Pseudosulfitobacter pseudonitzschiae: one gene and its partner. The main gene of each other region encodes a partner of the protein of the gene in region 2 in a complex. Links are inferred from orthologs where the notes say so. Each region holds a gene or a part of one and is shown on either strand. Other genes may lie near its edges.

The links.
Region 1: the proteins of meaB (region 2) and scpA are in contact, whole or in part, in a crystal structure (PDB 8DPB), measured with the Methylorubrum extorquens proteins. The link is inferred for Pseudosulfitobacter pseudonitzschiae from one-to-one orthologs. Residues at the interface, in SOR26638.1 of Methylorubrum extorquens: Arg20, Ala21, Ala24, Arg25, Thr28, Ser32, Arg33, Arg34, His37, Thr98, Gly99, Gly100, Ser101, Ile102, Leu103, Lys106, Thr107, Ala110, Ala113, Ile114, Asp115, Arg116, Ala118, Phe119, Ile120, Arg121, Pro122, Pro124; in SOR27001.1 of Methylorubrum extorquens: Glu577, Glu578, Asn579, Asp580, Gly581, Arg582, Arg583, Arg585, His596, Ala604, Ser605, Ala608, Asp609, Gly611, Phe612, Asp613, Val614, Asp615, Ile616, Gly617, Pro618, Leu619, Glu625, Arg628, Gln629, Val631, Glu632, Asn633, Asp634, Glu661.

Annotation. Positions count from the first base shown.
Region 1 is NZ_CP022415.1:695,942-711,004, forward strand. Bases 6,101-9,099 are described here. They hold scpA (methylmalonyl-CoA mutase), read left to right. Parts: upstream 6,101-6,527; coding sequence 6,528-8,672; downstream 8,673-9,099. Other genes in these bases: SULPSESMR1_RS03280 (hypothetical protein), read left to right, coding at 6,101-6,586; SULPSESMR1_RS03290 (VOC family protein), read left to right, coding at 8,726-9,099. Also shown: SULPSESMR1_RS03245 (acyl-CoA carboxylase subunit beta), read left to right, coding at 1-725; SULPSESMR1_RS03250 (DUF7218 family protein), read left to right, coding at 780-1,040; SULPSESMR1_RS03255 (DUF6497 family protein), read left to right, coding at 1,057-1,446; SULPSESMR1_RS25185 (hypothetical protein), read left to right, coding at 1,661-1,807; SULPSESMR1_RS03260 (hypothetical protein), read left to right, coding at 1,871-2,227; SULPSESMR1_RS03265 (hypothetical protein), read left to right, coding at 2,550-2,756; SULPSESMR1_RS03270 (acetyl-CoA carboxylase biotin carboxylase subunit), read left to right, coding at 2,898-4,946; SULPSESMR1_RS03275 (DUF4174 domain-containing protein), read right to left, coding at 5,000-5,449; more of SULPSESMR1_RS03280, read left to right, coding at 5,549-6,100; more of SULPSESMR1_RS03290, read left to right, coding at 9,100-9,349; SULPSESMR1_RS03295 (GNAT family N-acetyltransferase), read left to right, coding at 9,346-9,831; SULPSESMR1_RS03300 (molecular chaperone DjiA), read left to right, coding at 9,863-10,555; SULPSESMR1_RS03305 (endonuclease/exonuclease/phosphatase family protein), read left to right, coding at 10,555-11,583; SULPSESMR1_RS03310 (hypothetical protein), read left to right, coding at 11,626-11,982; SULPSESMR1_RS03315 (Ppx/GppA family phosphatase), read right to left, coding at 12,019-13,605; SULPSESMR1_RS03320 (RNA degradosome polyphosphate kinase), read right to left, coding at 13,681-15,063. UniProt on the Escherichia coli protein: Catalyzes the interconversion of succinyl-CoA and methylmalonyl-CoA. Could be part of a pathway that converts succinate to propionate.
Region 2 is NZ_CP022415.1:485,974-500,806, reverse strand. Bases 2,861-5,629 are described here. They hold meaB (methylmalonyl Co-A mutase-associated GTPase MeaB), read right to left. Parts: upstream 4,851-5,629; coding sequence 3,870-4,850; downstream 2,861-3,869. Other genes in these bases: hrpB (ATP-dependent helicase HrpB), read left to right, coding at 4,944-5,629; rpmB (50S ribosomal protein L28), read right to left, coding at 3,420-3,713; SULPSESMR1_RS02295 (hypothetical protein), read right to left, coding at 2,942-3,289; SULPSESMR1_RS02300 (copper chaperone PCu(A)C), read right to left, coding at 2,861-2,897. Outside these bases: SULPSESMR1_RS02315 (carbon-nitrogen hydrolase family protein), read right to left, coding at 1-489; SULPSESMR1_RS02310 (LysR family transcriptional regulator), read left to right, coding at 674-1,639; SULPSESMR1_RS02305 (NAD-dependent deacylase), read left to right, coding at 1,696-2,388; more of SULPSESMR1_RS02300, read right to left, coding at 2,385-2,860; more of hrpB, read left to right, coding at 5,630-7,346; gndA (NADP-dependent phosphogluconate dehydrogenase), read right to left, coding at 7,343-8,758; SULPSESMR1_RS02270 (glycosyltransferase family 2 protein), read left to right, coding at 8,887-9,717; argF (ornithine carbamoyltransferase), read right to left, coding at 9,809-10,714; SULPSESMR1_RS02260 (aspartate aminotransferase family protein), read right to left, coding at 10,792-11,961; SULPSESMR1_RS02255 (GcrA family cell cycle regulator), read left to right, coding at 12,401-12,988; cueR (Cu(I)-responsive transcriptional regulator), read right to left, coding at 13,111-13,497; SULPSESMR1_RS02245 (heavy metal translocating P-type ATPase), read right to left, coding at 13,494-14,833. UniProt on the Escherichia coli protein: Binds and hydrolyzes GTP. Likely functions as a G-protein chaperone that assists AdoCbl cofactor delivery to the methylmalonyl-CoA mutase (MCM) ScpA and reactivation of the enzyme during catalysis.

The DNA of each region.
Region 1 (15,063 bases), 210 kb from region 2 along the record:
ATACGCTGATCCCCGAAAACGCCAACACCCCCTACGACATGAAGGAACTGATCCACAAAGTCGCGGACGAGGGTGATTTTTTCGAGATTCAGGAAGATTTCGCCAAGAATATCATCACCGGCTTTATCCGGCTTGAAGGGCAAAGCGTGGGCGTCGTCGCCAACCAGCCGATGGTGCTGGCGGGCTGTCTGGACATCGACAGCAGCCGCAAGGCTGCGCGGTTCGTGCGGTTCTGCGATGCCTTTGAAATTCCGATCCTGACGCTGGTCGACGTGCCCGGATTTTTGCCCGGCACCGGTCAGGAATACGGCGGCGTCATCAAACACGGTGCGAAACTGCTGTTCGCCTATGGCGAGGCGACGGTGCCCAAGGTCACCGTGATCACCCGCAAGGCCTACGGCGGTGCCTATGATGTGATGGCGTCCAAACACCTGCGCGGCGATTTCAATTATGCATGGCCCACAGCCGAGATCGCGGTGATGGGCGCCAAGGGCGCGACCGAGATCATCCACCGTGCCGATCTGGGCGACGCGAACAAGATCGCCAAACATGCCGCCGACTATGAAGACCGGTTCGCAAATCCGTTTGTCGCCGCCGAACGCGGGTTCATCGACGAGGTGATCATGCCCCATTCGACTCGCCGCCGGATCAGCCGCGCCTTTGCTTCGCTGCGCACCAAAAAGCTGACGAATCCTTGGAAAAAACACGACAATATTCCGCTTTGACCGTCGGGGGAACGCAGATGCACCGGTTCGCGTTGACTCCGCAAGGAGCAAGCCATGACCAAGGACCACGGAAAGTCCGTCAAGGACGACGAGATCTACGAAGCGCTGCGCGAGGACGGCGCATCGAAGCAAAAGGCTGCGCGCATCGCAAATGCGCAGGCCAACAGCGACCAGCATCCCTCGCAAAAGGGGGGCAAACAGCCGCCCTACGAGGACTGGACCAAGGATGCGCTATACGAACGCGCGCAGGAGCTGGAGATCGACGGACGCTCGGATATGTCGAAAAGCGCGCTGATCAAGGCGCTGCGCCAGTAACAAGCGGACAGGCGGCATGATGATACGTGCTGCCGTCATTGCCGCGCTGATCGCCGGAGCGGGCCCGCTGTGGGCCTTCGACGTGCCCTCGGGGCAGGCCGTCGAGCTGCAAGAGGTGTTGATTGACGACACCAGCGGCACCAGTATCCTGCGCTTTCGTTTTTTGGCGCCCGCCATTGCGCGCGATGGCGGCACGATGTCCTATGTGGACAGCGCTCGCGATATCGAAGAACTCTGCGTCCGAACCGTCATTCCCTATATTGCCGAATACGCCCTGACGCCGCAAATCGTGGTGATCTCACTGGCCGATCGCGCGGTGGAATTCGGCCAGCCCGATCCCGACGCCACACAATTCTTTGACGCCTTCCGCATCGAAGGCGACACCTGCATCTGGGAGGCTTTTTGATGCCTGCACAATATCTTGCGGCGCGCCCCTCACTTAGGCGGAAAATTGCGTCTTTGGAGTCACAGCGCGGCGCGATGAAGCAGCCTGCATATCTTTCACGTTTGGAATCCGCTATGATCGCGCCAAGGAAACCCTTTGGGTCCCTTACCTCTATTGAGGCAGGGCCTGCATTTCTGTGCGGGCAACGCCTTGTGCAACAAAACAGGAGATACAGATGTCGAAGAGCATCAAACTTTTGGCAATGTTCGGCTTTGTCGCTGTCGTTGCTGCCTGTGCGCGCGAGCAGCAGGCCGAAGAATTTGTCGTGGTCGATCCCGAGCCCATCTCGGTCGAGCCAACATATACCGGCAAATACAAGTAAACCCGTTTCAGGGCAGGCCTTTGGGCCTGCTCTGGCCCCGCAGATGGCGCATGGGGGTGTCCCATGCTGAAACACCGTGGTTTCCCCGGCCGTCTTGCCAGCACCGATTTCCAGTTCACCCTTCGGCGTGCCAATCCCAAAGGGGCCACGCCGCTGACCCGCCGCGAACGCAAGCGTGACCGCAAACCTGCGGACCGCCGTGCCGATCAGGGCTTTATGAAAGCCTTGTGGGAGCAATTCGGCGACCAGCCGTTCGAGCGGGGCAATCTGGACGCAGGCCGCCTGTCATGGCTTTTTGGCCGCGAGGTGGTGCCTGCCGTCGGTGACTTCGACCCCGAGTCTTATGACGCGCTATTGGTGATTGACGTCGCCGTCGCCCGCGCATCTTTCCCCGAAGTCTTTGGCGAGCGTTCGGCGTGATTTTGCTTGCAGAATCCGGCTTCTGGCAATCATTGGCCGACGCGCAAACGCCGCGCTTGGCGCAGGCGTGCCAGTTGTGCCAGTTTCAACCTCAGGGTGCTGCGCTCCATACCTTTGCAGCACCTGATCACCATCTCCATACCCCTTCCCCTTACGGGCGGTATCCTGACGATAGTCAGGGGCCGCCCGCCTTTTTGGCCGCGCGCACCGCTGTTTGGCGGAAATCGGCGCATCGGCGGGCATCACGTCTTTTTACATTGTCGGAACCGGACAATCTGTCATGCGTTGTAAAGGTACATCAGGCAGTACAAGGACAAAAAACATGCCCCTCAAAGCAATCATTATCGCAGGCTTCGCTTGCGCGGGTCTGGCCGCTTGTGGCGACACCATCGGCGAACAGGCTCTGGTCGGCGGCGCCGTCGGCGCAGGTGCGGCCGCAGTCACATCGGGCAGCCTTCTCACCGGTGCGGCGGTCGGCGTTGCAGGCAACGTCGCCTATTGTCAGGCATATCCGCACAAATGTAACTGATCACCGGCCACGGGCAGGGGTGCTGCGCACCTCTGCACAGATGTCGCTGAACCGATTTGAAATTCGTACCAATGCCGCAACCGCCTTGCTCACGCAGGGCGGCTTTTTGCGTTCGGCACCAACCAACTCAAGGGACCACAAATGTTCAAAAAGATCCTGATCGCCAACCGCGGTGAAATCGCCTGCCGCGTCATCAAGACAGCGCGCAAGATGGGCATCCAGACGGTTGCCATCTACTCCGACGCCGACCGCAACGCGCTGCACGTGGAAATGGCCGACGAGGCTGTGCACATCGGCCCGTCGCCTGCCAACCAGTCCTATATCGTCATCGACAAGGTGATGGAGGCAGTCAAATCCTCGGGCGCACAGGCGGTCCACCCCGGCTACGGGTTCCTGTCCGAAAATTCGAAATTCGCCGAGGCGCTGGACGCCGCCGGTGTCGCCTTTGTCGGCCCGCCCGTGGGCGCAATCGAAAAGATGGGCGACAAGATCACTTCGAAGAAAATCGCCCAAGAGGCAGGCGTCAGCACAGTTCCGGGCTATATGGGTCTGATCGACGACGCCGAACACGCGGTCAAGATCGCGACCGAGGTCGGCTATCCTGTGATGATCAAGGCCAGCGCAGGCGGCGGTGGCAAGGGCATGCGCATCGCGTGGAACGACGACGAGGCCCGCGAAGGGTTCCAGTCGTCCAAGAACGAGGCCGCCAACAGCTTTGGCGACGACCGGATTTTCATCGAAAAATTCGTGACCCAACCGCGCCACATCGAAATTCAGGTGCTGTGCGACAGCCACGGCAACGGCATCTATCTTGGCGAACGCGAATGTTCGATCCAGCGCCGCAACCAGAAGGTTGTCGAAGAGGCGCCCAGCCCCTTTCTTGACGAGGCGACCCGCCGCGCGATGGGCGAACAGGCCGTCGCCCTTGCGCAGGCGGTGGATTACGCCAGTGCAGGCACCGTCGAATTCATCGTCGACGGCGACAAGAACTTCTACTTCCTCGAAATGAACACCCGTTTGCAGGTGGAACACCCTGTGACCGAACTGATCACCGGCGTCGATCTGGTTGAACAGATGATCCGCGTCGCCAACGGCGAGGCGCTGAGCATCACCCAGGACGACGTAAAGCTGAACGGCTGGGCCATCGAAAACCGGCTCTATGCCGAAGACCCCTATCGCGGCTTCCTGCCGTCGATCGGCCGTCTGACCCGCTATCGTCCCCCCGCCGAGGTCGCCGCAGGTCCACTGCTGACCAACGACAAATGGCAGGGCAATGCAGCATCCGGCCCCGTTGCCGTGCGCAATGACACCGGCGTGTTCGAGGGTGGCGAGATCAGCATGTATTACGACCCGATGATCGCCAAACTGTGCACATGGGCCCCCACCCGCGCCGAGGCCATCGAGGCGATGCGCGTCGCCCTCGACAGCTTCGAGGTCGAGGGTATCGGGCACAACCTGCCGTTCCTGTCCGCCGTGATGGACCACCCGATCTTCATCAAGGGCGAGATGACCACCGCCTTTATCGCCGAGGAATATCCCGACGGGTTCGAAGGGGTCGAACTGCCCGAAACCGACCTAAAACGCATCGCCGCTGCCACCGCAGCGATGAACCGTATTAGCGAAATCCGCCGTGCGCGTGTGTCGGGCCGGATGGACAACCACGAACGCAAGGTCGGCACCGACTGGAACGTGACCCTTCAGGGCCATTCGTTCGACGTGACCATCAGCGCCGCCGACAGCGCAGGGGCCACTGTTACCTTTGACAGCGGCACCAGCCTGCGGGTGCAGGGGGATTGGACCCCCGGCGATCAGCTGGCCAAGATGACGGTGGGCGATGCGCCCCTTGTGCTGAAGGTCGGCAAGATCAGCGGCGGTTTTCGCATCCGCACCCGTGGCGCTGACCTCAAGGTGCATGTGCGCACCCCGCGTCAGGCCGAACTGGCGCGACTGATGCCCGAAAAACTGCCGCCCGACACGTCCAAACTGCTGCTGTGCCCGATGCCGGGGCTGGTGGTCAAACTGGACGTGGCCGAGGGCGATCAGGTGCAAGAGGGTCAGGCCATTTGCACCATCGAGGCGATGAAGATGGAAAACATCCTGCGCGCCGAAAAGGCGGGCATCGTGTCCAAGGTCAACGCCAGCGCGGGCGACAGCCTTGCGGTGGACGATGTCATCATGGAATTCGAATAAGCCGCGATGGCCCGTGTTGCGTTGCATAACGCCCGCACACGGGCTTCGACGGGTCAACCTTCGGGCTGGGCCGCACCGCGCAATTCCTGCTGGCGTGTCGGTGTCTTGTCGATGCTGCGGGTGATCTCGCGCACATCCCACGGAAATGGCTTGCGCTGCATCACGTCGCCGTCTTTGTCGATCAGCGCCATCATGTATCCGCGCGGGCGCAATTTCTGCCGCAGTTCGGACCGTGCATCGGGGTCGGTATCCAGCAACACGACCACATCGCGTTCCAGCAAATCTTCGGCGCGGGCACGCAGCAGCGCCACCTGTTCGATGTATTTGGGGTCGGCGGGGCTGTCGGCAAAGACGACGATGGGCCGGTTAGTCCAGACAAATTGCCGCAAATCCGTTTCGGCCGCCGTGGCGAAAAGCTGTTCGGCAGCCGTCGGGGTGGTGTCTTCGGCCATGGCCGGAAATGCGCCAAGTGCGATAAAAACGAGCGGAATAAGTCTTTTCATGGTCTCTCCTGTTATCCCTAAGATAAGCATTTGCGCGGCAAATTCGATGCACAAAGTGGTCAACAGCGTGATTAAATCCTCTGTAACGGGTGCGGGCGCATGATCCGCTGGCCCCTGCCTGTATTTTCTTCCGTTTTCCGGATCGGGGCGCATGTCTTGCGAAAGGACAACAGCCCGATGGACGTAATCCTGCATCTTGGCGCGCATCGCACCGGTTCGACCAGCTTTCAGGATGCGTTGCGGCGCAATGCGGGCAGGCTCGCCGATGCCAGTGTCGGGTTCTGGGGGCCACGGCGCACGCGCGGCGGCTTGCTTTCGGGTGCGCTGCCGCAACCCGGATTTGATCCGGTGCGTGCCACCCGCCGTGCCAAGGGGCGGGTGCGGATGCAACTGGACCAGACAGCGGCCAGCGGCCTGTCGGCCCTGTTGATCAGCGACGAGAACATGATCGGCTCGGTGCGTTCGAACATACGCAACCGTACCCTCTATGCCGACATCGGCGATCGCATGGCCCGCTATGCGCAGGTCTTTGACGGGCGCATCACACGCATCGTGCTGAACATTCGCGCGCTGGATTTGTGGTGGTCCTCGGCCATTGCTTACGGCGTGTCGCGCGGCGCGCCGGTGCCGGACTATCAGGCGCTGAACCGCATCGCACAAGCGCGCCGCAGTTGGCGTGACGTGATCACCGATCTGGCCTGCGCCATGCCCCATGTCGATCTGCGCATTCTGCCTTTCGAAGTTTTCGCTGGCCGCACCGGAGCCATCCTTGACGCGGGGGCGGGCTGCACCGTCGCTTTGCCCGCGCAAGGCGACTGGCTGAACCGCTCCCCCGACGTTGCCGCCCTGCGCGACCTTCTGGCCGCGCGCGGTGGTATCGCCGCGCAGGCCGTCACTGGCTCGGGCCGCTGGACCCCTTTTACCCCCGAACACTCCGCCGCTTTGCGCGCCGCCTATGCCGACGATCTGGCATGGCTCGCGGCGGGCGCGGACGGGCTTGCATCACTGACACAGGATCCGGAGCGCACAAGAGCGGGACAAACCCTGCCGTGCGTCCCACAGACAGAAGGACATGACTATGACCGACAAAAAGGCGACCGACAAAAAAGCGGACTGGCGCACTCTGGCCGAGGCTGAATTGCGGGGCCGCCCCGTTGACGACCTGACGTGGAAAACGCTGGAAGGCATTGACGTCCAGCCGCTTTATACCGCCGACGACCTGAAGGATGTGACCCATTTGGGCACCATCCCCGGTGCGGCCCCCTATACGCGCGGCGTCAAGGCCACGATGTACGCAGGCCGCCCGTGGACCATCCGCCAATACGCGGGCTTTTCCACCGCCGAGGAATCCAACGCATTCTACCGCCGCAACCTTGCCGCAGGACAACAGGGCGTCTCGGTCGCCTTTGATCTGGCGACGCACCGGGGCTATGACAGCGACCACGAACGCGTGGTGGGCGACGTGGGCAAGGCCGGCGTGGCCATCGATTCAGTCGAGGACATGAAAATCCTGTTCGACGGCATCCCGCTGGACAAGGTCAGCGTGTCGATGACGATGAACGGCGCGGTCATTCCGATCCTTGCCAGCTTTATCGTCGCAGGCGAAGAACAGGGCCACGACCGCAAGGTGCTCTCCGGCACCATCCAGAACGACATTCTCAAAGAATTCATGGTGCGCAACACCTATATCTACCCGCCCGAACCGTCGATGCGCATCATCGGCGACATCATCGAATACACCTCGGATTTCATGCCCCGGTTCAACTCGATCTCGATCTCGGGCTATCACATGCAAGAGGCGGGCGCGAACCTGGTGCAGGAACTGGCCTTCACCCTGGCCGACGGGCGCGAATACGTCCGCACCGCCATCGCTGCAGGCATGGACGTCGACCGTTTCGCCCCGCGCCTGTCGTTCTTTTTTGCCATCGGCATGAACTTTTTCATGGAGGCCGCCAAACTGCGCGCTGCCCGTCTGCTGTGGTCGCGGATCATGTCCGAGTTCGACCCCAAGGACGAGAAATCGTCGATGCTGCGCACCCACTGCCAGACTTCCGGTGTCAGCCTGGCCGAACAAGACCCCTACAATAACGTCGTGCGCACCGCCTACGAGGCGATGAGCGCGGTTCTCGGCGGCACCCAGTCGCTGCACACCAACTCGCTGGACGAGGCCATCGGCCTGCCCACCGAACATTCCGCCCGCATCGCGCGCAACACGCAGCTGATCCTTCAGGAAGAAACCGGCGTGACCAATGTCGTCGATCCGCTGGCGGGCTCTTACTACGTCGAAAAGCTGACGCATGATCTGGCCGAGGCCGCATGGAAGCTGATCGAAGAGGTTGAAGAGCTGGGCGGTATGACCAAGGCGGTCGCCTCCGGCATGCCGAAACTGCGCATCGAAGAGGCCGCCGCCACCCGTCAGGCCAACATCGACCGTGGCGACGAGGTGATCGTAGGTGTCAACAAATACCGCCGCGACAAAGAAGACCCGATCGACATTTTGGACGTCGACAACGTCGCCGTGCGCCTCAGCCAGATTGCGCGCCTTGAGAAAATCCGCGCCACCCGCGACGATGCTGCCTGCACCGCCGCACTGGATGAACTCAGCCGCCGCGCCAGCGAGGGCGGCAACCTGTTGGACGCAGCGGTCGAAGCCGCCCGCGCCCGCGCCTCTGTGGGAGAAATCAGCATGGCGATGGAAAAAGTGTTCGGCCGCCACCGCGCCGAAGTGAAGACACTGGCCGGCGTTTATGGTGCCGCTTACGAGGGCGACGAAGGCTTTGCCGCCATCCAGAAATCGGTCGAGGATTTCGCCGAGGAAGAAGGCCGCCGCCCACGCATGCTGGTGGTCAAGATGGGTCAGGACGGCCACGACCGAGGCGCCAAGGTGATCGCCACCGCCTTTGCCGACATCGGATTCGACGTCGACGTGGGCCCGCTGTTCCAGACCCCCGCCGAGGCCGCACAGGACGCAGTGGACAACGACGTGCATGTCATCGGCATCAGCAGCCAGGCGGCAGGCCACAAGACACTGGCCCCGCAACTGGTTCAGGCGTTGAAAGACGCGGGCGCAGGCGACATTCTGGTGATCTGCGGTGGCGTGATCCCGCAGCAGGACTACCAGTTTCTCTACGACGCGGGCGTCAAGGCGATCTTTGGTCCCGGCACCAACATCCCCGCCGCAGCGCAGGATATATTGCGTCTGATCCGCGAAGCCCGCGATTGATGCCAACACGGGCCGCGCTGTTACAGGGCGGCCCCAAAATCAGGACCACACAGATGATGCAGTTCGATCACATCGCCATCGCAGGGGCGACATTGGCCGAAGCCACAGCCTACGTCGAAGACGCGCTTGGCGTATCCATGCAGGCGGGTGGCGAACATGCGGTGTTTCACACGCACAACACGCTGCTGGGTTTGGCGGACGGCCTCTATCTGGAAGCGATTGCAATCAACCCCGATGCGCCGGTGCCGGATCGTGCGCGCTGGTTCGACCTTGACCGGTTCAGCGGCCCCGCGCGGCTGACCAACTGGATCTGTCGCTGCGATGATATGGATGCGCTGCTGGCGCAGATACCCGCGCTTGCGCCCGACGGGGCAGGGCGGCCTGTCGATCTGCAACGCGGCGATCTACGCTGGCGCATGGCGGTGCCTGACAGCGGGGTACTGCCCTTCGACAATTGCTGGCCCGCGTTGATCCAGTGGCAGACCAGCCAGCACCCCGCACAGCGTCTTGCCGCCAGCGGTGTGCGCCTGACGCGCTTGATCGTGACGCATCCGCGGGCGGATGACCTGCGCGCGGCTTTGGCCCCGATGCTGGACGACGCCCGCGTCGTCTTTGACGCAGGCCCCGCCGCTCTGCACGCCGAATTCGACACACCCCATGGGCCACGCACCCTATGATCCGCGCCGCCATCCCTGCCGATGCCCCCGCCATTGCAGCCATCTGGAACGCGGTGATCGCATTGCCGCATATCACCTTCACCACCGACACCAAAAGCGACGCTGCGGTGGCACAACTGATTGTCGAGCGCGCAGGCGCCTTTTGGGTGGCCGAGCGGGCCGGTACCGTTGCAGGCTTTGCCACCTTCGGCAGCTTTCGCGGCGGTCCGGGCTATCGGCACACGGCTGAACATTCCGTCATGCTGGGCCGCGACGCGCGGGGGCACGGCATGGGCCGTGCGCTGATGGCTGCAGTGGAATCAGGTGCCGTGGTCCGCGACGTGCATCTGCTGGTCGCAGGCATCAGCGGCGGCAATCCCGACGCCGTGGCGTTTCACGACCGCCTCGGATTTGCGCAGTCCGGCAAGATTCCGCAAGCAGGGCGCAAGGGCGGCCAGTGGTATGACCTAATCTTGATGCACAAATTGCTATTCCCGTCCTGACACCGCCGCCCGACATCTCTATGGTGCGCCCATGTCGATCTGGACCCGCATAACCGAAGCGCTCAGCGCCCTGACCGCAGGCGAAGGCCTGTCGGCGGTGTTCGACCGCTTGCGCACGCCGCCCGAACGGTCCGTGGGCTTTGCCATCGCCGTCATCGCGCTGTCGGCCAAGATGGCCAAGGCCGACGGGCAGGTGACCCGCGCCGAAGTCATGGCCTTTCGCGAGGTGTTCCACATCGCCCCCGAAGACGAAGCAGGGGCGGCGCGCGTGTTCAATCTGGCGCGGCAGGACGTTGCGGGCTTTGATGTCTACGCCCGACGCATCCAGATCATGTTCCGCGACCAACCCGAAACGCTCTATGACCTGATGGAGGGGCTGTTTCACATAGCGATGGCCGACGGCCACTATCATGATGCCGAAGCTGCATTTTTGGAACAGGTCGCCGATATTTTCAAATTGTCGCCCACGCGCTTCGCCGCACTCAAGGCGCGCGCGGTGCCCGATCAGGCCTGCGATCCCTATACCGTGCTGGGGGTAGAGTGTAATGCCGATCTGCCCACCGTCCGCGCGGCATGGCGCAAGCTGGTGCGCGAGAATCACCCGGACGCGCTGATCTCGCGCGGCCTGCCCGAAGAGGCGATCTGCATGGCGCAAAAACGTATGATCGAAATCAACCGCGCATGGGCAGAAATTCAGGAAACGACCACCTCCGGCGCGGCCTGATGCGGCTGGCCACCTATAACGTCGAATGGTTCAACGCGCTGTTTGACGACGACGGCACCCCGCTGTCCGATGACGAAATGTCGGGCCGCTACCAGATCACCCGCGCGAAGCAACTCGAAGCGCTTGGCATCGTGTTCACCGCCCTTGACGCCGACGCGGTGATGATCATCGAAGCCCCCGACCACAACCGCCGCCGCGATACCGTCCGCGCGTTGGAAAACTTTGCGCAGCTGTTCGATCTGCGCGCCCGCCGTGCGGTTACCGGTTTCCTGAACGACACCCAGCAAGAGATTGCGCTGCTCTATGATCCGGACAGGCTGTCGGCCACGCACGACCCCGTCGGCCACGACACCGGCAAAAAGGGTGCCACGGATGCGCCGCGTTTCGACAGCACCTTTCGCATTGATCTGGATGTGGATGACAAACAGGATTTGATCCGCTTCTCGAAACCGCCGCTGGAACTGGCCATGCGCAGCCACGCCACGGGGTTCGAATTTCGGGTGATCGGCGCGCATCTGAAATCCAAAGCCCCCCACGGTGCCACCACCCGCGACGAGATCATGCGCCATTCTATAGCCAACCGCCGCAAGCAACTGGCCCAAGCGATCTGGCTGCGCGCGCGCATCACCGATCACCTTGCCGCGGGCACGCCGTTGATCGTAATGGGCGATATGAACGACGGTCCGGGACTGGACGAGTTCGAACATCTCTTTGGCCGTTCGTCGGTCGAAATCCTGCTGGGTGGCGACGACCAGCTGCAGCTTTACGACCCCCACGCGCGTCTGGCCCTTGGCCGTCGTCTGGGCGTTATGCCCACAACCGCCCGCTTCTGGATTCGCCCCGAGAAACGCTTTTTACAGGCGCTGCTCGACTATATCATGATCTCGTCCGACCTGCGCGCCCGCGCGCCCGACTGGCGCATCTGGCACCCGCTGGACGATCCCGATTGCTGGCAGGTACCTGAATTGCGTGATGCGCTGGTCACCGCATCCGATCACTTTCCGGTCACGCTGGACATCGACATGTAACGTCCACTTTGAAATGTTACGTTTTGCCCCCATATTGGGCACATGAAACATTTGCTTATCCCCGTGACGTTGGTGGCCGCTTTGGCCACCCCGTCTTTTGCGCAGGACGATGGCGATGGCCTGTCCTTGATGGAACGCGGTGCCAGAATGTTCATGGAGGGAATCATGAAAGAAATGGAGCCCGCCATCGACGATCTGGGTGGGCTGGTCGACGAATTCGGCCCCGCCATGCGCGGCTTTGCCCAAGAGATGGGCCCGGCATTGCGCGATCTGATGCAGCAGGTCGAAGACTGGAGCGTCTACGACGCCCCCGAAATCCTGCCCAACGGCGATATCATCATCCGCCGCAAACCCGACGCGCCGGAATACGTGCCCAAGGACGGCGAAATCGACATTTGAGGGCGCCACCGGCCCAGCAGTTTCAACCCGGCGGCCTTATCCGCGCGGCGTGCGCCTACGGGTCTTCACCGTCAGATCGGCACCCATACTGCTTGCCAGCGATTCCAGCCGCGCCTCTGCGACCTCGCCATAAAGCGGCAGAACGGCGGGCGACAGGTGCAGTTCCAGCTGCTTTTTCTTAGGATACCAGCGAAATTCACCGCGATCGGCGTCCTTTTGCATCCAGAACATCGCGCCGAACCGCATCGCCTTGCCCAAAATCTCGGCGTCCAGACAGGTCTTTTCGTCCAGCACGTCATACAGGTTCTCGAACGGCGTGCCTTCGCGTTTGTTGGAATAGCGGTGCAACAGGGCCAGCCCCAGAAAAATCCGTTCTGAATGCTTCAGCCCGCCAAGGTTGGCCCGTGTGGCGTTGTCGAAACAGACTTCGGCGCGGTAATCGGGGTGGGCGCGCCAACTGACGTCGTGCAGCAGGCAGGCCGCCTTGATCAGCCGTTTGCGCTGGACTGGCGCGGATTTGAACAGCGGCATTATGAATTCGTACAGCGTCCGGCCAAAACCGGGCAGGCGGGAATCCTTGGCCTCGGCAAAGCGGCAGGCCTCGATCAGCGGATCACGGTCGCGCAGGCGCTGGGGCATCTGTTCATACAGCAGCCCCTCGCGGATACCATAGGACGACACCGCAATATCCTTGGGCTTGAATGTGCGCACCAGCCGCGACAGCACTTCCGCGGCTAGCGGCACCAACCCCATCCGTTGCGCCGAGATGCCGCATTTGTTGCGCAGATCTTCGGGGTCGCTTTCCGCGATAAAGTTCACGGTCTTGGCCACGCCTGCGGGCGTCATGCGGTATTCGTGCAGCACATGCAGCGGATAATTGCGCCGGTACATATCAATGCGCGCAATCGCCCGCCACGACCCGCCGACCAGAAACAGCCGGTCGCGCTGGATGCCCATTGCCTCTTGCAACTGGTCCATTACTGCGGCGATATGATCGCGGCGGCCCTTTTTGCCGCCCTTGACGTCCACCAGCTTCAGCGGACCCAGTTGCGATGTCTCGCGTCGGCCCACGCGCCCGCCGGAAATCTCGGCCAGTTCCATCGACGACCCGCCAATGTCACAGACCAGACCATAGGCACCGGGCCAGCCCAAAAGCACCCCCTGCGCCGACAAACGCGCCTCTTCGCGCCCGTCGATGACCCAGATGCGCAATCCGGTTTCGCGCAGCACATCGGCGCAAAACTCCGCACCGTCTGAGGCATCGCGCACCGCCGCCGTGGCCACCAGCGTCAGTTCGGGCAGATCCATACCGTCGGCCAGATGTTTGAACCGGATCAGCGCCGCCAGCGCACGCTTGCGCCCCGCAGGGTTCAACGTGCCGCTTTCGCTCAGACCCGCGCCCAGCGCACACATGATCTTTTCGTTGTAGAAATAGGCAGGGCTTCGGGCAGCACCATCAAACACCACCAGCCGGACCGAGTTCGATCCGATGTCGACCACGCCCACACGCGACAGCGCTCGCGCGCCGGGATCCTGGAACAGCGGACGCCCGAACGGCCCCCAGTCATGTTTGCCCACAGAATCGGTTGCCAGCGCAGTCGAAGGCTCGGTCTGATCGGTCATTAGATTCCCTATGGCCCGCCGCAGTGTCGTTGCCGAACATGACCCACAGGGGTCGCGGGGTCAATCAGTCCCCCGTCAATCTTCGGTGTGGGTCAGCTGCGGCACATCCGACGCGCCCGCTGATCCGCGGCCCGAAAGTGACGGGTTTTCCATGAAGAACCGGTGGCAGTTAAAGGCAAAATCGCCTTCGGGCACCTCGGGGCGCACGAATTTGCCATCGGGCGCCATCACCCAGCTTTGCGCCACATCCGCAAGATTTGCGGCCATGACCTGACTGGTGATCTGCGATTTGACCGTGGGGTTTTCAATCTCGACCAAGGTTTCCACGCGGCGGTTCAGGTTGCGGCCCATCCAGTCGGCGGACGAGATGAACACCCGCGCTTTCTTGTGGGGCAGACCTTTGCCATTGCCAAAACAGACGATCCGCGAATGTTCCAGAAACCGTCCGATGATGGATTTGACGCGGATGTTCTCGCTTAGCCCCGCCACGCCGGGGCGCAGGCCACAGATGCCACGGATCACAAGGCTGATTTTCACGCCCGCCTGCGACGCCGCATAAAGCGCATCAATCACCTCAGAGTCGATCAAAGCGTTCATCTTGGCCCAGATTTCCGCAGGCCGTCCGGCAGCGGCATGTTCGGCCTCGTTGGCGATCATTTCCAGCAGGCGCGGTTTCAGCGTAGTGGGTGAAATGGCAAGGTTGTCCAGTTCTTCCGGCTCGGCATAGCCCGACAGGAAATTGAACACTTTGGTGGCATCGCGGCCCAGCTTCGGGTCGCAGGTGAACAGCGACAGATCGGTGTAAATCTTGGCCGTGATCGGGTGATAGTTGCCGGTGCCATAGTGTGTATAGGTCACCAGCTCGTCGCCCTCGCGGCGGACCACGGTGCTGATTTTGGCATGTGTTTTCAGGTCGATAAAGCCGTAAACCACATGCGCGCCCGCGCGTTCTAGCCGCCGCGACTGGTGGATATTGGCCGCCTCGTCAAAACGCGCCTTCAATTCGACCAGTGCTGTGACCGATTTGCCGTCTTCGGCGGCCTCGCACAGCGCCTCGACGATGGGCGAGCGTTTCGAGGTCCGGTAAAGCGTCTGTTTGATCGCAACCACATTGGGGTCGCGCGCCGCTTGTTGCAGGAACCGGATGACCATTTCAAAGGTCTCGTAGGGGTGGTGCAGCAGCATGTCCTTTTGACGGATCGCGGCGAACATATCGCCCTCGAAATCCGTCACCCGTTCGGGCACGCGCGGGGTAAATGTGGGCCACAACAGGTCGGGACGGCTGTCCAGCACCAGCTTGCCTAGATCGGCAAGACCAATCATGCCGTCAATCTCGATCACTTCGGAATGCATGACGTTCAACTCGCGCATGATCACCGATTTCAGCCGCTCCGGCGCACCCGCCGAATGCAGCATCCGCACCACTTCGCCCCGCCGGCGACGTTTCAGCGCCACTTC
Region 2 (14,833 bases):
CAGGGGAAATTCACTGTCGTAGCAGATCAGAATTCCCATCTTGCCCAAGGCGGTGTCGAACAGTTGCAGCGGGTCACCGGGAACCACGTCCCATATTTCTTCTTCGAAGCGGGTCATGATCTGTTTGTCCTGAATGCCCACCTGCCCCGTTGGCGCAAACAGACGCGCACGGTTGAAGGGGCGCTGTCCGGCGGCAGGCACACACGGCGCCGAGGCTGCCAGAATATGAACGCCGTATTGCGCGGCCAGTGTGACGTGCAAAGCATCAGCCTGCGGCAGACGGTCGGACACAGCGTGCAGCGACGCCTCAAGATCGGCTGCAACCTCCATACCCGCCAGTGTGGCCAATTCCATCGCTCCGTATTCAGGAAAAACCAGTAGATCGGCCCCCTGTCCTGCGGCCTCTGACACCCAGCGGGTCAGCTTCGCCTCATAGTCGGCCCATGTCTGGAACACGTCCAACGGGTAGGATGCAGTTGCGATTTTCATAGGGGCTCCGTGGGCTGTTATGGCAGGTCGCGCCCGAGTTTGGCGCTATTTCCAGCGGGCTGCAAGGTGATGTAAAAACAGGCCTTACATTGAAAAAACAAAAGATAGGATATGTAAATGTTCTATGAATGCTTGACCTGTTGCCCGCAAAGTTTCACAAATCCCGAAACTGGAGGCTGCGTCAGTGATCAGCAAAGGTGTTACCCTGCGAGGCCTTGAAGTGTTCGAGGCCCTCGCCTCGACCGGATCGGTCGCACAGGCTGCGGCTGTCACCGGCCTCAGCCAGCCTGCGGTCAGCCAGCAGTTGCGCAATCTGGAAACGGCTTTGGCCACCGACCTGATCGACCACGGTAAACGGCCCATGCGCCTGACCCCTGCAGGCCACAGCTTTCTGGGGCGGGCCGAGGCGGCATTGTCACAGCTTCGGTTGGGGCAAAGCGAATTGGCGGTGATGGATCTGGCGCATCTCAGCGCGCTCAGCATCGGGCTGATTGACGATTTCGACAACGATCTGACACCGCGTCTGGTGACAATATTGGCCGACAGCCTGACCCACTGCAAATTCAAACTGATCACCGCCCCCAGCCACAAGATTCTTGAGGACATCGCAGACAAAAAACTGCATCTGGCGATTTCCGCCAGCGCTGGCACGGTGATGGACGGGGTGCTGGAATATCCGCTGGCCCGCGATCCGTTCATCGTGGTCGCCCCAAAGGGCATGGTGCAGACGGGTGGCGATGTGATGGCACAGCTCGGCAATCTGCCGTTTCTGCGCTACGAGAAAAACCAGCTGATCGGACGTTTAATCGAGGCGCATTTGGCACGGCAAAAGCTGGACCTGCCCGACCGGTTCGAGATCGGCAGCCATCTGGCGCTGATGGCGATGGTGGCACGGCGCATCGGCTGGGCAGTAACGACGCCGCTGGGGTACATGCGCGCGGTCCGGTTTCACGACGAGGTCGATGCCTTCACCCTGCCGTTCAAACCTTTCGCGCGGACCATATCGCTCTATGCAGGGGCGGATTGGGCAGGCGAAGTGCCCGCCAGCGTGGCCCAGACCATGCGGCGGCTGATCGACGCGCATATGATCACGCCCGCGCTGGCGCAACTGCCTTGGCTGGTGGGTGATTTGCGGGTGTTGGACGGTTGACCGGTGCAGACCTGCCGTTCCAGACTGCACCAAAACCCAGACGAAAGGTGCCCGCCATGCCCAAAATCGTGATCCTGACCGGTGCCGGCATTTCCGCCGAAAGTGGGTTGGGAACCTTCCGCGACAAAGACGGGCTGTGGGCAGAGCACCGGATTGAGGACGTGGCCACCCCCGAAGGCTTTGCCCGCAACCCGCAACTGGTCGTGGATTTCTACAACGCACGTCGGGCGCAAGCGGCGGATGCCAGCCCCAATGCCGCCCACGTGGCCCTTGCGCGGCTTGAGGCCGCGATGCCCGACAATGTGTTGGTGGTAACCCAGAACGTCGACAATTTGCACGAAAAGGCTGGGGCGACCAACGTCTTGCACATGCACGGCGCACTTGATTCGGCGCTCTGCGCGGCCTGCGACCACCGTTGGACGGCGCCGCTTGCGATGGCTGCGGGCGATCTGTGCCCCGCCTGCGACGGCCCCACCGCGCGGCCAGACATCGTCTGGTTCGGTGAGATCCCGTATTACATGGAAGAAATCGAAATGCGGTTGAACGAAGCGGACATTTTCGCAGCCATCGGCACCAGCGGCAACGTCTATCCCGCAGCAGGTTTTGTACAGGCCGCAGCCGCTTACGGCGCCATGACGGTCGAACTGAACCTCGAACCCTCTCTGGTGGTGTCACAATTCGACGAAACCCATTTCGGCCCCGCCAGCCAGACGGTGCCGAAATGGGTCGAAGGCCTGCTTAACGTCTAGTCTGACTTGCCCGCACCGTGGTCCATTTGCGAATGGTCCATCGTGCCGAGACCCCCAGCGCCATGCGTCGCCTTGCGCTCGTTATCGACCGGAATATTCACGACCACCTCGCCCGCCTTTTCAAAGACCAACGTAACGGTGACTTTATCGTCCTGAACCAATGCGCGGTTCACCCCCATCATCATGACGTGATCGCCACCGCGCATCAGCGCGTGCGTCTGACCTGCGGCAATGGCAATGCCGCCTTCGATCCGGGTCATCGCCATGACACCGCCACCCTGGTCAACATGGGTATGCAATTCGACCTTTTTGGCAATGTCGCTGCGCGCGTCGATCAAACGGTCGTCGGTGTCGGTCTGGTTCTTCAAAACCATGAACGCCGCCGCCGTCGGCGCATTAGGGCGCGAAGTGCGCACATAGGGGTCTTGGACCATTATGCCGTCAGCAAAGGCGGCTGTGGACAAAAGGGCGGTAACCGCTGCTGCAGATATGTACTTCATCAGTGACATGTGGATATGTCCTTTGTTTTGCTCTTGGAAAGATAAGTGGGATTTCAGAGCAAAACAGGCGGCGCGCGTGACAGATAGCCCGCAGAGACATCCGCACGCGTTGCAGACACATGACGCACACTGTATTCGGCACGACGGATGACACCGGCCCGCACAGGCGTCCAGATCACGACATCATGCCCCAGCAGCGTCAGCGCGGCATCGGGACAGATGTGCGGCGCGTCCACTGGCTGCCCATTCGCGTCAACATTGACGGTGACAGACCCCGTGCCGATACACAGCACCATCTGCCCCACCGCATCCGCCGAGCCACGCGCCTGCGCAAAGGCCTGCGCGGTGACAACAAGTGTCAGCATCGCAAGGCAAAGGGTGATTTGGCGCAACACAGTCATGCCAGCAGCATTAGCCGCAGCCCCGACAACGCACAAGCGTCACAGCCTGCGTCCAAAAGCCCTATTTCCCAAACGAAGCGACCCCGCCTGCGCATGCAGACGGGGCCGAGTTCTTCTAGGTCGCGGAACTTCAGGCGGCGTTGGCGGCCAGAGCTTTTACAATTTCTTTTTTCACTTTCAGCGCATTGGCCGACAGTTCGTCATCTTTCGACTTGGCAAAGAACGCGTCCAGACCACCACGGTGGTCGACAGTGCGCAGTGCCGCAGCCGAGATGCGGAACTTGATCGCGCGGCCCAACACTTCGGACTGCAGCGATACATCGTTCAGGTTCGGCAGAAACCGACGACGTGTTTTGTTGTTGGCGTGGCTGACATTGTTGCCAGACATGGGGCCTTTTCCGGTCAGTTCGCAACGACGCGACATGGGATTATCCTTTTGTTCTGGTCGCTGTCAGGGCGGTCCCCGAAACGACAACAAGCGCCGCTCGCAGCTGCGCCCCTAATTTCGTCCGCTGGCAATAGGGGGAATCGCACGAGGGGTCAAGCATGATTGCGCAGCTTTCCACGCCTTATTGCGCGATCAGCCCTGCTTGTGACCCAAGGTGGCCAACATCTGCTGTGCCGCCAGCGCCGGATCGGTCTGCCCCTGTGCCACCTCTGCCCCCAGGCGCGCCATTTCGGCACGCGCCTGCGCCCCGTCAAGTTGCGCCAGCAATGCCGCACGAACGTCCTGTTCAAACCAGTATTGCGCCTGTGTCGCCCGTGTTTTGTCAAAAAACCCGTTCTCGCGCCGCCAGTCCGCAAGTTCTTGCAGGGTCGCCCATGCCGCGTTCAGGCCGGCGTCTTCCAGTGCCGACACCATCATTGCCTTAGGAAAGCCCGCCGGATCTTGCGGGCGTTTGCGCATCAGCCGCAGGGCGCCGGCATAATCGGCGCAGGTGCGCGTGGCGGTGGCCTTTAGATCGCCATCGGCCTTGTTGATCAGAATCACGTCGGCCATTTCCATGATGCCGCGTTTGACGCCCTGCAACTCGTCTCCGCCCGCAGGGGCCAGCAGCAGCAAAAACAGATCGGCCATCTGCGCCACTACGGTTTCCGACTGCCCCACGCCCACCGTTTCAATCAGCACCACGTCGAACCCAGCCGCTTCGCACAGCGCCACCGCCTCGCGCGTGCGCCGCGCCACGCCACCCAGATGGGTCTGGCTGGGGCTGGGCCGGATAAACGCCTTCGGATCGCGCGCCAACCGGTCCATCCGCGTCTTGTCGCCCAAAATAGACCCGCCCGACCGCGCCGAGGACGGATCAACAGCCAGAACAGCCACGCGCAGCCCCTGCCCCGTCAGCATCATGCCAAAACTTTCGATAAACGTGCTTTTGCCCACCCCCGGCGTGCCCGACAGCCCGATACGCAGCGCCTGCCGTTCACGCGGCAATGCGCCCAGCAACTCCGCCGCCTGTGCGCGATGGTCGGCCCGCCCGCTTTCCACCAGCGTAATCGCGCGGGCCAAGGCGCGGCGGTCGCCCGATGTGATGCGTTGTGCGGTGTCGGTGATGTCCATCTGCATGCCTCCGTGCCTAGCATCGGTTTTCCGGTCTGGGCGCTGATTTGTCCAGCCTTGGCCTCGGGCGTTGTTTCGCAGATAAGCACGAATATGAAATTTACCTTGCCCATTGATGACGTGCTGGATCAGGTTTGCACCCAGCTTGCCGCGCGCAAACGGCTGGTTTTGCAAGCGCCCCCCGGTGCGGGCAAAACCACACGCGTGCCTCTGGCGTTGCTGGATGCCGGTTTCAAGGGCCGCATCCTGATGCTGGAGCCGCGTCGTCTGGCCGCGCGCACCGCCGCCGAACGTATGGCCGAAACGCTGGGCGAAGCCGTGGGCGCCACCGTCGGCTACCGCGTCCGCGGCGAGGCAAAGGTAGGCAAAACCACCCGAATCGAAGTGGTAACCGAAGGCATCCTGACCCGCATGATCCAGTCCGATCCGGACCTGCCCGGCGTCGGTGTGGTGATCTTTGACGAATTTCACGAACGCAGCCTGAACGCCGATCTGGGGTTGGCCCTGTGTCTTGAGGTGGCCGAGGCGCTGCGTGACGATCTGCATCTGGTGGTCATGTCCGCCACGTTGGACGCCGCCCCCGTGGCACAGATGCTGGATGCGCCGCTGGTCACATCCGAAGGCCGCGCATTCGACGTGACACCCCATTGGCTGGACCGTCCGCGCGGTCAGGCACGGCTGGAGGGGGCGGTGGCCGATCTGGTCCGCACCGCCATGCGCGAACAGACCGGCAGCGCACTGGTGTTCCTGCCGGGCGAAGGCGAAATCCGGCGGGTGCAAGGGCTGCTTGACGGCAGTTTTGGCAGTGATGTCGCGGTGCATCCGCTGTTCGGCGCGATGGACTTTGCCGCCCAACGTGCCGCGATTGCTCCTGCAAAAACGGGCCGCAAGATCGTGCTGGCCACGGCGATTGCCGAAACCTCGCTGACCCTGCCCGACATCCGCATCGTGGTGGACGCAGGGCTGGCCCGCCGCGCGCGCTTTGATCCGTCCAGCGGCATGGCGCGGCTGGTCACCGAACGAGTCACGCGCGCCGAAGCCACCCAGCGCGCAGGCCGCGCGGGTCGTGTGGCCAAAGGGCATTGCTACAAACTGTGGACGCGCGGCGAAGACGGTGCGCTGGCCGCCTTTCCCCCCGCCGAGATCGAGGCAGGCGACCTGACCGGCATGGCACTGGAACTGGCGCTTTGGGGGGCAACGCCCGAGGAACTCCACTTTGTCACCCCGCCCCACACCGGACGCTACCGCGAAGCGGTCGAGGTACTGCGGGTGCTGGACGCGCTGGACGACACAGGCCGCATCACCGCCCACGGTCGCGCACTTGCCTCCCTGCCCCTGCATCCGCGTCTGGCGCACATGCTGGTACACGGTGGCAAGGGTGCGGCAGAGCTGGCGGCTTTGCTTGCCGAACGCGACATCCTGCGCGGCATGGGCAGCGACCTGCGTCTGCGGATACAGGCGCTGCGCAGCCCCGACCGGTTCGGCAATGCGGTGCAACGTGGCGCGCTGGCGCGGGTGCGGCAGGAAACCAAACGGCTGAAATCGAGCACATCGGGTGGGGTGCTGTCGCTGGGCGCGATGGCCGCACTAGCCTACCCCGACCGGATTGGCCTGCGCCGCAAGGGCGATGCCCCGCGCTTTGTGCTGTCGGGTGGCAAGGGCGCGGTGCTGCCCGACGGCGACGCGCTGGCCGGTGCGCGGCTGATCGTGGCGACCGATCTGGACGGTGACCCGCGCGAAGCCAAGATCCGGCAAGCGACCGAAATCAGCGAGGCCGACCTGCGCGCCATCTTTGGTGAAGCGATCGGATGGCACGACCTGTGCCTGTGGTCCAAACGAGAAGGGCGCGTTCTGGCACGTCGACAAGAACGGCTGGGCGCGCTGGTGCTGGAAGACCGTACATGGCAAGACGCACCGCCCGAAGACATCGCCGTGGCGATGCTGGACGGGGTGCGGCAACTGGGCCTGAACCCCTCGGCCAAGGCGGCGCGGTTTCTGGCGCGGGCACGGTTGGTGGATGCGGAAAACTGGTCTGATGATCACCTCATCACAACACTGGCGGACTGGCTTCTGCCGCATCTGGGTGGCGTGCACACCTCTGGCGACTGGAAAGCTTTTGATCTGACGCCAGCGCTGAAGGCACGGATGAGTTGGGATGACGCACAAGCCCTTGACCGCGCGGCACCGTCGCATTTCAGCACACCACTGGGACGCAATGTGCCGATTGACTACAGCGGCGATGCACCGGAGATCGCGGTGCGCTTGCAGGAAATGTTCGGCGTCACCCGTCATCCCACCGTGGCCGGAAAGCCGTTGAAGGTCACCCTGCTGTCGCCAGCGCAACGGCCCATCCAGATCACAATGGACTTGCCAGGATTCTGGGACAGTTCCTATGCGGATGTGCGCAAGGATATGCGCGGGCAATACCCGAAACATCCATGGCCCGAAGACCCGACACAGGCCGATCCGACGCTGCGGGTCAAACGCAGGCTTTAACGCAGCCAATCGCCGTGATGGACACCGTCCTGATCCATCCGCTCGAACCCGTGCGCGCCGAAATAATCCCGCTGCGCCTGAATCATGTTGGCCGTACCACGGCCCAGCGCCATCGTGTCGTGCCATGCCAGCGCGGCGAAAAGCGCAGGCATCGGCTGACCAACAAGCGCTGCCGATGCCACCACACGCCGCAGCCCCGGCAACGCCTCTGCCAGTCGCTTGCGCATCGCGGGCGCAAGGATCAGATGACCATGAGGCAGCCCCCCGCGCACGGCGGCGGCAAATTCGTCCAGCAGGGCCGAGCGGATGATGCACCCCGCCCGCCAGATCTCGGCAATACGGGCAAGGTCAAGATCCCAGCCGAACTCTTGCGAGGCAGCCGACAGCACGCGAAACCCTTGGGCGTGGCCAAGGATGCGCGCGGCCAACAGGGCGTTTTCCATGTCATCCACGTCCGGCATTCCGGCAGGCTGCGCTGCGGGATCCAGCAAATCCTGCGCCGCACGGCGGGCGTCGCCCTCGGACGACCAGCCGCGCGCGCCCACTGCCGCCTCGATGGTCGAGGCGCTTTGCCCCATGTTCAACGCTTCGATCAGGGTCCAGCGGCCTGTCCCCTTTTGGCCCGCCTGATCGCGGATCACATCCACAACGGGGCAACCCGTCGCCGCATCGGTCGAGGCCAGCGCCGTGGCGGTGATCTCGATGAGATACGAGGCCAGCGGACCCGCGCGCCAGCCATCAAAGACCTGACCGATCCGGCCCGCATCCATGCCTGCCTTGTCACGCATCAGGCCATACAATTCGGCGATCATCTGCATGTCGGCATATTCGATGCCGTTGTGGACCGTCTTGACGAAATGACCCGCGCCGTCAGGGCCAAGGTGGGCAACGCAGGGATCACCCTGAAACGTGGCAGCAATCGCTTCGGCCATCGGCTTGAGCTGCGCCCACGCATGTTTGGACCCGCCGACCATCATCGAAGGACCATGACGCGCGCCCTCTTCACCCCCCGACACGCCCATCCCGACAAAGTGGATGCCGGTGCCATCCAGCGCCTTGCTGCGCCGCCGTGTGTCGTTGAAATCGGCATTGCCGCCGTCAATGATGGTATCGCCTTTGGACAACAGCGGCTTGATCGCGTCGATCATCTGGTCCATCGGTTTGGTCGATGGGATCATGAACAAAATGGTGCGCGGGGCGGCGATGGCCTGAACAAAACCGGCCAGATCGGCGTGGCCGGTGACCGTGCCGGCAAGTCCGTCGGCCTCGGGCAGGAAGTTATCGATCCAATCGGCCTCGCGGTTGGATACCGCCACGTCAAAGCCGTGATCGGCAAGGTTGAGCGCCAGCGCGCTGCCCATTGTGCCCAGACCGTAAACGCCGATCTGTGCCCGAGTATTCTGCTGCACCATATGCCCTGCCTGTTTTGAGATCTTCCGCCGGAAACATACCCGCCCGCGCGGCAGGGGCAAGCCTTGGTGATCGCGCAACCATCATGTTCCGGCTTGTTCAAGCCGTGTGGTGGTGGCTAGATACCACCATGAAGATATGTGCAATCACGATGGTTTACCGCGATTACTGGGCGCTGGCGCAGTGGTATCACCATTACACCGCGCTGGTGGGGGCCGAGCATCTGGTTGTGGTCGCCCATGGAACCGATCCGAAGATCGCGCAGCTTTGCCCCAAGGCCAGTATCCTGACCGTGCCGCGCGACGATCTGTCCGGATTTGACGGGGTGCGCGGGCGGATGCTGAACGGGATCCAGGCAGGATTGGCCGAGGTATACGACTGGGTAATCCGCACCGATGCCGACGAACTGATATGCCTTGATCCGACCAAACACGACGGGTTGGACAGTGTTTTCGCACAACAGAAAGGGCAGGCGCTGTTCGCGGCAGGGCTGGAGGTGGTGCAGACCGATGAAGGTACATTCGCCGTGTTCTCGGGGCACTACAGCAAGGCATGGGCGGTGCGGGGCGGGGTTGCGATGAAACGCCACGGGGTGCAGGTGCGGCCACGGCAAGTGGCGCAGTTCGAGTATGTACTGCCCGAAGGGGTGTTTCTGGCGCACCTGAAATTTGCCAACCGCGATGCACTGGCCGAGACCAATTTGCACCGCGCCGAGGTCGCGTCAGGCCACGGTGACGGATTGCCCGGCAAAGCATGGAAAAACCCCGGCCACGAGGCACGCAAGGTGCAGACCCAAGTGATGCGCATGGAGACAGTGGACTGGAACACGGCAGCACGCATGGCGCAGGCCGAGTTGACCGCGGGGCCGACGGTGGACGAAAAGATCGGGCTGGTGCGCTCGCGGTCCTTCAAGCTGGATCGCAAATGCGCCCTGCCGGATTGGTTTCCGGTACTGGATTGAGACGGATTTAGGGGCGCTGCCCCCGACGCTGCGCGTCTCCCCCGGGATATTTCGGGCCAAAAGAAGCCCGCGATCCCGAGGGAAGGTCAGATCATTTGCCCAGACACCAGCGCATGACGGCTTTTTGCGCGTGCAGGCGGTTTTCTGCCTCGTCGAAGATGACCGAGTGCGGGCCGTCCATGACCTCGGACGTCGCCTCGTCGTCGCGGTGAGCGGGCAGGCAGTGCATGAACAGCGCGTCGGGTTTGGCCTTGGACATCAGGGCGGAGTTGACCTGATAGCCGCGCAACTGGTTGTGGCGACGCTCACGCGCGGATTGCGGGTCATGCATCGACACCCAAGTGTCGGTGACCACCAGATCGGCGCCTTGGACCGCTTTGTTCGGATCGCGTTCGGTGGTGTAAAGGCCGTTCAACGCGGCCTCGGGTTGCAGGGTTTCGGGACCGGTGAAGACCAGTTCGAAATCGAATTGCTTGGCCGCGTGGGCAAAGGAGGCGAAGACGTTGTTGCCATCACCCGACCAGACGACCTTGCGGCCCTTGATGGGGCCGGAATGTTCTTCGAAGGTCATGATGTCGGCCATGATCTGACAAGGGTGTGTGCGGTTGGTCAGACCGTTGATGACCGGCACGGTGGCGTGTTCGGCCATTTCCAGCAGGGTGGCCTCTTCAAAGGTGCGGATCATGATAAGATCAACATAACGCGACAGCACGCGGGCGGTGTCCGCGATGGTTTCACCGTGGCCCAACTGCATGTCGGCCCCTGACAGCAGCATCGTCTGCCCGCCCATCTGGCGCACGCCGACGTCAAAGCTGACGCGGGTGCGGGTGGACGGTTTTTCAAAGATCAGCGCAACCATGTGGCCCGCCAGCGGTTGATCGTCGTCGGGCGTGCCCTTGGGGCGGCCAGCGCGCGCATCCTTGATGGCGCGGCCTGTGTCGATGATGCTGCGCAGTTCGGACGGGTCGGTGGTGTGGATATCAAGAAAGTGTTTCATTGGTCATTTTTCTGTATAGGCGAAGGTCGGGAGCGTGGCCCCCGGACCCTCGGGATATTTCTAGCCAAAAGAGCCGGTCAGCACAGGCTGGCAGCTGCGGCATCGAGACGGGTGACAGCCTCGGCGATGTCGTCGTCAGTGAGGTTGAGCGGAGGCAGCAAGCGGATCACGTTATCGGCTGCGGGCACTGTAATGACGCGAGCCTTGTAGCCTGCGGCGACGACGTCGGTGTTGGGCATCTTGCATTTGATGCCCAGCATCATGCCCGAACCGCGCACGGATTCGAAGACGTCTGGGTGGCTGGCAACCAACCCTTCGAGCTTCTGGCGCAACAGACCGGATTTACGGTTCACCTCGGCCAGAAAGGCAGGGTCGGAGACGATGTCCATAACGGCACAACCCACGGCGCAGCCCAACGGGTTGCCGCCATAGGTCGATCCGTGTGTGCCTGCCGTCATGCCAGATGCAGCGTCTTCTGTGGCCAGCACAGCCCCCAGAGGAAAGCCACCGCCGATGCCTTTGGCGACCATCATGATGTCGGGGGTGATGCCGGACCATTCGTGCGCAAACAACTTGCCCGTGCGGCCCACGCCGCATTGCACTTCGTCCAGAACAAGCAGGATGCCGTGTTCGTCACACAGATCACGCAGCCCTTTCAGGCACTGGTCGGGCAGCGGGCGGATGCCGCCTTCGCCCTGCACGGGTTCGATCAGGATCGCCGCTGTCTTGTCGGTGATTGCCGCAGTCAGCGCCTCGTGATCGCCCCAGTCGACGTGGACAAATCCGCCAAGGACCGGACCGAAGCCCTTGACCATCTTCTCCGAGCCGGCCGCCGCGATACCTGCGGCGGAGCGCCCGTGGAAAGAACCGGAAAAGGTGATAATCTCGACCCGGTCTTTCTGGTCTTTGTCGTACCAGTACTTGCGCGCCATCTTGACGGCCAGTTCGCAGGCCTCGGTGCCCGAGTTGGTGAAAAACACCGTATCGGCAAAGGTCGCCTCCACCAACTTGTCCGCCAATGCCTGTTGCTGCGGAATCTGGTAAAGGTTCGAGGTATGCCACAGCGCCTGTGCCTGATCGGTCAGCGCCCTGACCAGCGTCGGGTTGGCGTGGCCCAGTACGTTCACCGCAATCCCTGCCCCAAGGTCGAGATATCGTGTGCCGTCCGCCTCGATCAGCCAGGCGCCTTCGCCTTTGACAAAGCTCAGAGGAGCACGGGAATAGGTCGGCAAAACGGAGGGGATCATCGTGATCGTCCTTTGATACGGGCGGTGCGAAGCACTTTGGTGCATGACGCGGGCCGCAGGGTCAACAGATTTGAAGGATTGGGTGCCAATTGGCGCAAGACAGGCGGAAGCGATCCCGCAACACGCGGGGGGCGGACGTTACGCGGTGCGTCGTCGGATAGAGATGATATGTGCTGTCGCTGTCATGGCGCGATCTTTAGCGCAGGTTTTTTGCGAAAGAAAGAGGTTTCATCACGGACTGTGGTGGCGCATGGTTGCGGTGCAAAGACCGACCTGTCATCCTGTATGGCGCCCGATCAAATCCGGCGTCGCTGGGCTGATCCGGGGTAAGTGGGGTTCTTGCCTTGTAACTCCATGCTGAGTGATTAGAATAGAGCCCTGATATTGATATTGGAGCGGCCATCAGAGATGCGCCGCTTTTTAGCTAGGAAAAGCCTGCATGTCCTGGACAGACGACCGTGTTGAACTTCTGAAAAAGATGTGGGGCGAGGGCCAGTCGGCCAGCCAGATCGCCAAGGAACTTGGCGGCGTGACCCGCAACGCCGTAATCGGCAAGGTCCACCGTCTGGGCCTGTCGAACCGTGCCGGGACCGGCACAACGGCCAAAGCCGAGCCCAAGGCCAAGCCTGCGCCCAAAACCGAGGCCAAGCCCAAGATGGAAGCCGCAGCAAAGCCGAGGCCCAAAGCCGAGCCAAAGCCGCAAGAAGAGCCCGTGCCGGAAACCCGTCTTGCGGTGATGCCTGCCCGCGCCAAAATCATTCCAGCAGGCCAGCCCCTGCCACCGCAGCCCTCGGCCAACGAAATCAGCCCCGAGGCGCTGGCCAAAGTCAGCGAGATCGAGAAAAAGGCCAAGCGCCTGAGCCTGATGGAACTGACCGAACGCACCTGCAAATGGCCTGTGGGTGACCCTGCGACCGAAGATTTCTGGTTTTGTGGCTTGCCGGTTCAGGCGGGCAAACCCTATTGCGAAGCTCACGTGGGCGTGGCGTTCCAACCGATGTCGTCGCGGCGCGACCGTCGGCGCTGAGCCGCGACACATTTGAATGATAATGAAACGGTCCGACGTTGTCGGGCCGTTTTGCGTTCACGCATTGCCCAGAACGGGTTGCCTGCCGACGTTCGCATTGCAAACATCGGCAGGTCCGCGTTTCAACTCTTTGCCAGACTGTCGATAATCGGGCAATCGGGGCGGTCGTCGCCTGCGCAGCACTGCACCAGATGGGCCAGCGTGTCGCGCATTTCGGACAGTTCGGCCAGCTTGCGATCAATCTCGGCCAGATGATCCGTGGCCAGCTTGCGCACATCACCGCTGGCACGGCTGCGGTCTTCCCACAGGGCCAGCAGGGTGCGGCAGTCTTCGATCGAAAACCCCAGCGAGCGCGCCCGCGACAGAAACGCCAGCTTGTGGGTGTCCTGCTCGGAAAAGGCGCGATAGCCGTTGGCGCTGCGGGCCGGTCGGATCAGGCCGATGTCCTCGTAGTAGCGGATCGTTTTGGCCGGCAGGCCAGAGGCGCTGGAAACTTGGGAAATATTCACAGGCTTTCTCCCTGTCCGCGCAGGCGCAGCGCGTTGGTGACAACAAAGACCGAACTGAGCGCCATCGCCGCCGCCGCCAGACTGGGCGACAGTTGTGGCCCGCCAAAAGGCACCAGCAGGCCCGCCGCCACGGGGATCAGAAGCGCATTATAGCCAAAGGCCCAGACAAGGTTCTGCCGGATATTGCGCAGCGTGGCGGTGCTGATGGCGCGGGCACGCAGTACCGCGTCGGGATTCGACGACATCAGCACCACATCGGCAGCCTCGATCGCGATATCTGATGCGCTGGCCACAGCCAGCCCCACGTCAGCCGCCGCCAGCGCGGGTGCGTCGTTGATGCCGTCACCGACAAAAGCAACTGGCCCGTGGGCGTCGCGCAGTGCGGTCAAGGCAGCGACCTTGCCCCCTGGTGGCACGGCGGCGGTGACCTGCGCAATGCCAAGCTGTCGGGCGACGTGCTGTGCCGTGGCTTCGACGTCACCGGTGATCAGGGCGGGGGTGACACCGCTTGCTTTCAGCGCGGCGATGGCTTCGGCAGCACCTTCGCGGATCGGATCGGTGACGGCGATCAGGGCGGCCAACCGGTCCGCCTGCGCCACGAAAACGGGCGTGGCACCGGTCGCGGCCCATTCTTCGGCGCGGGCGGTCAGCGGGGCGGGATCAACGCCTTGGGCCTGCATATAAGCCGCGTTACCGATGTGCAGACGCACGCCCTCCACAATGCCCGAGGTGCCCTGCCCGGTGGTGCTGGTGATGTCACTGACTGCCGGGCGCGGCCCCTCGGCGGCGACGGCAATAGCGCGCGCGATGGGATGTTCCGACTGTGCCTCGACTGCCGCCACCTGCGGCAACAATGTCGCGCGGGCAAAGCCGTCCATTACCGCCATATCAGTCAGCGTCGGCGCACCCATCGTCAGCGTGCCGGTTTTGTCAAAGGCCACCACCTGCACCGATTGCAATGCTTGCAGCGCATCGCCCTGACGGAACAGCACGCCAAGTTCGGCGGCTCGCCCTGTGCCCACCATGATCGACACCGGCGTCGCCAAACCCATCGCACAAGGGCAGGCGATGATCAGCACGGCCACGCCCGCGACCAGCGCCTGTGTCGGATCGCCCGCCAGCAGCCAGACAAGGGCTGTCAGCGTCGCGGCCACGATCACTGCAGGTACAAACACTGCCGTGACACGGTTGATCAGCGCCTGCACCGGCAACCGCGCCGATTGCGCCTCGCGGGTCATCTCGACCACGCGGGCCAGCATGGTGTCGGAGCCTGTGCGCGTGGCGGTGTAATGCAGCGGTGTGGTGCCGTTGATACACCCCGCACTGACCGCATCGC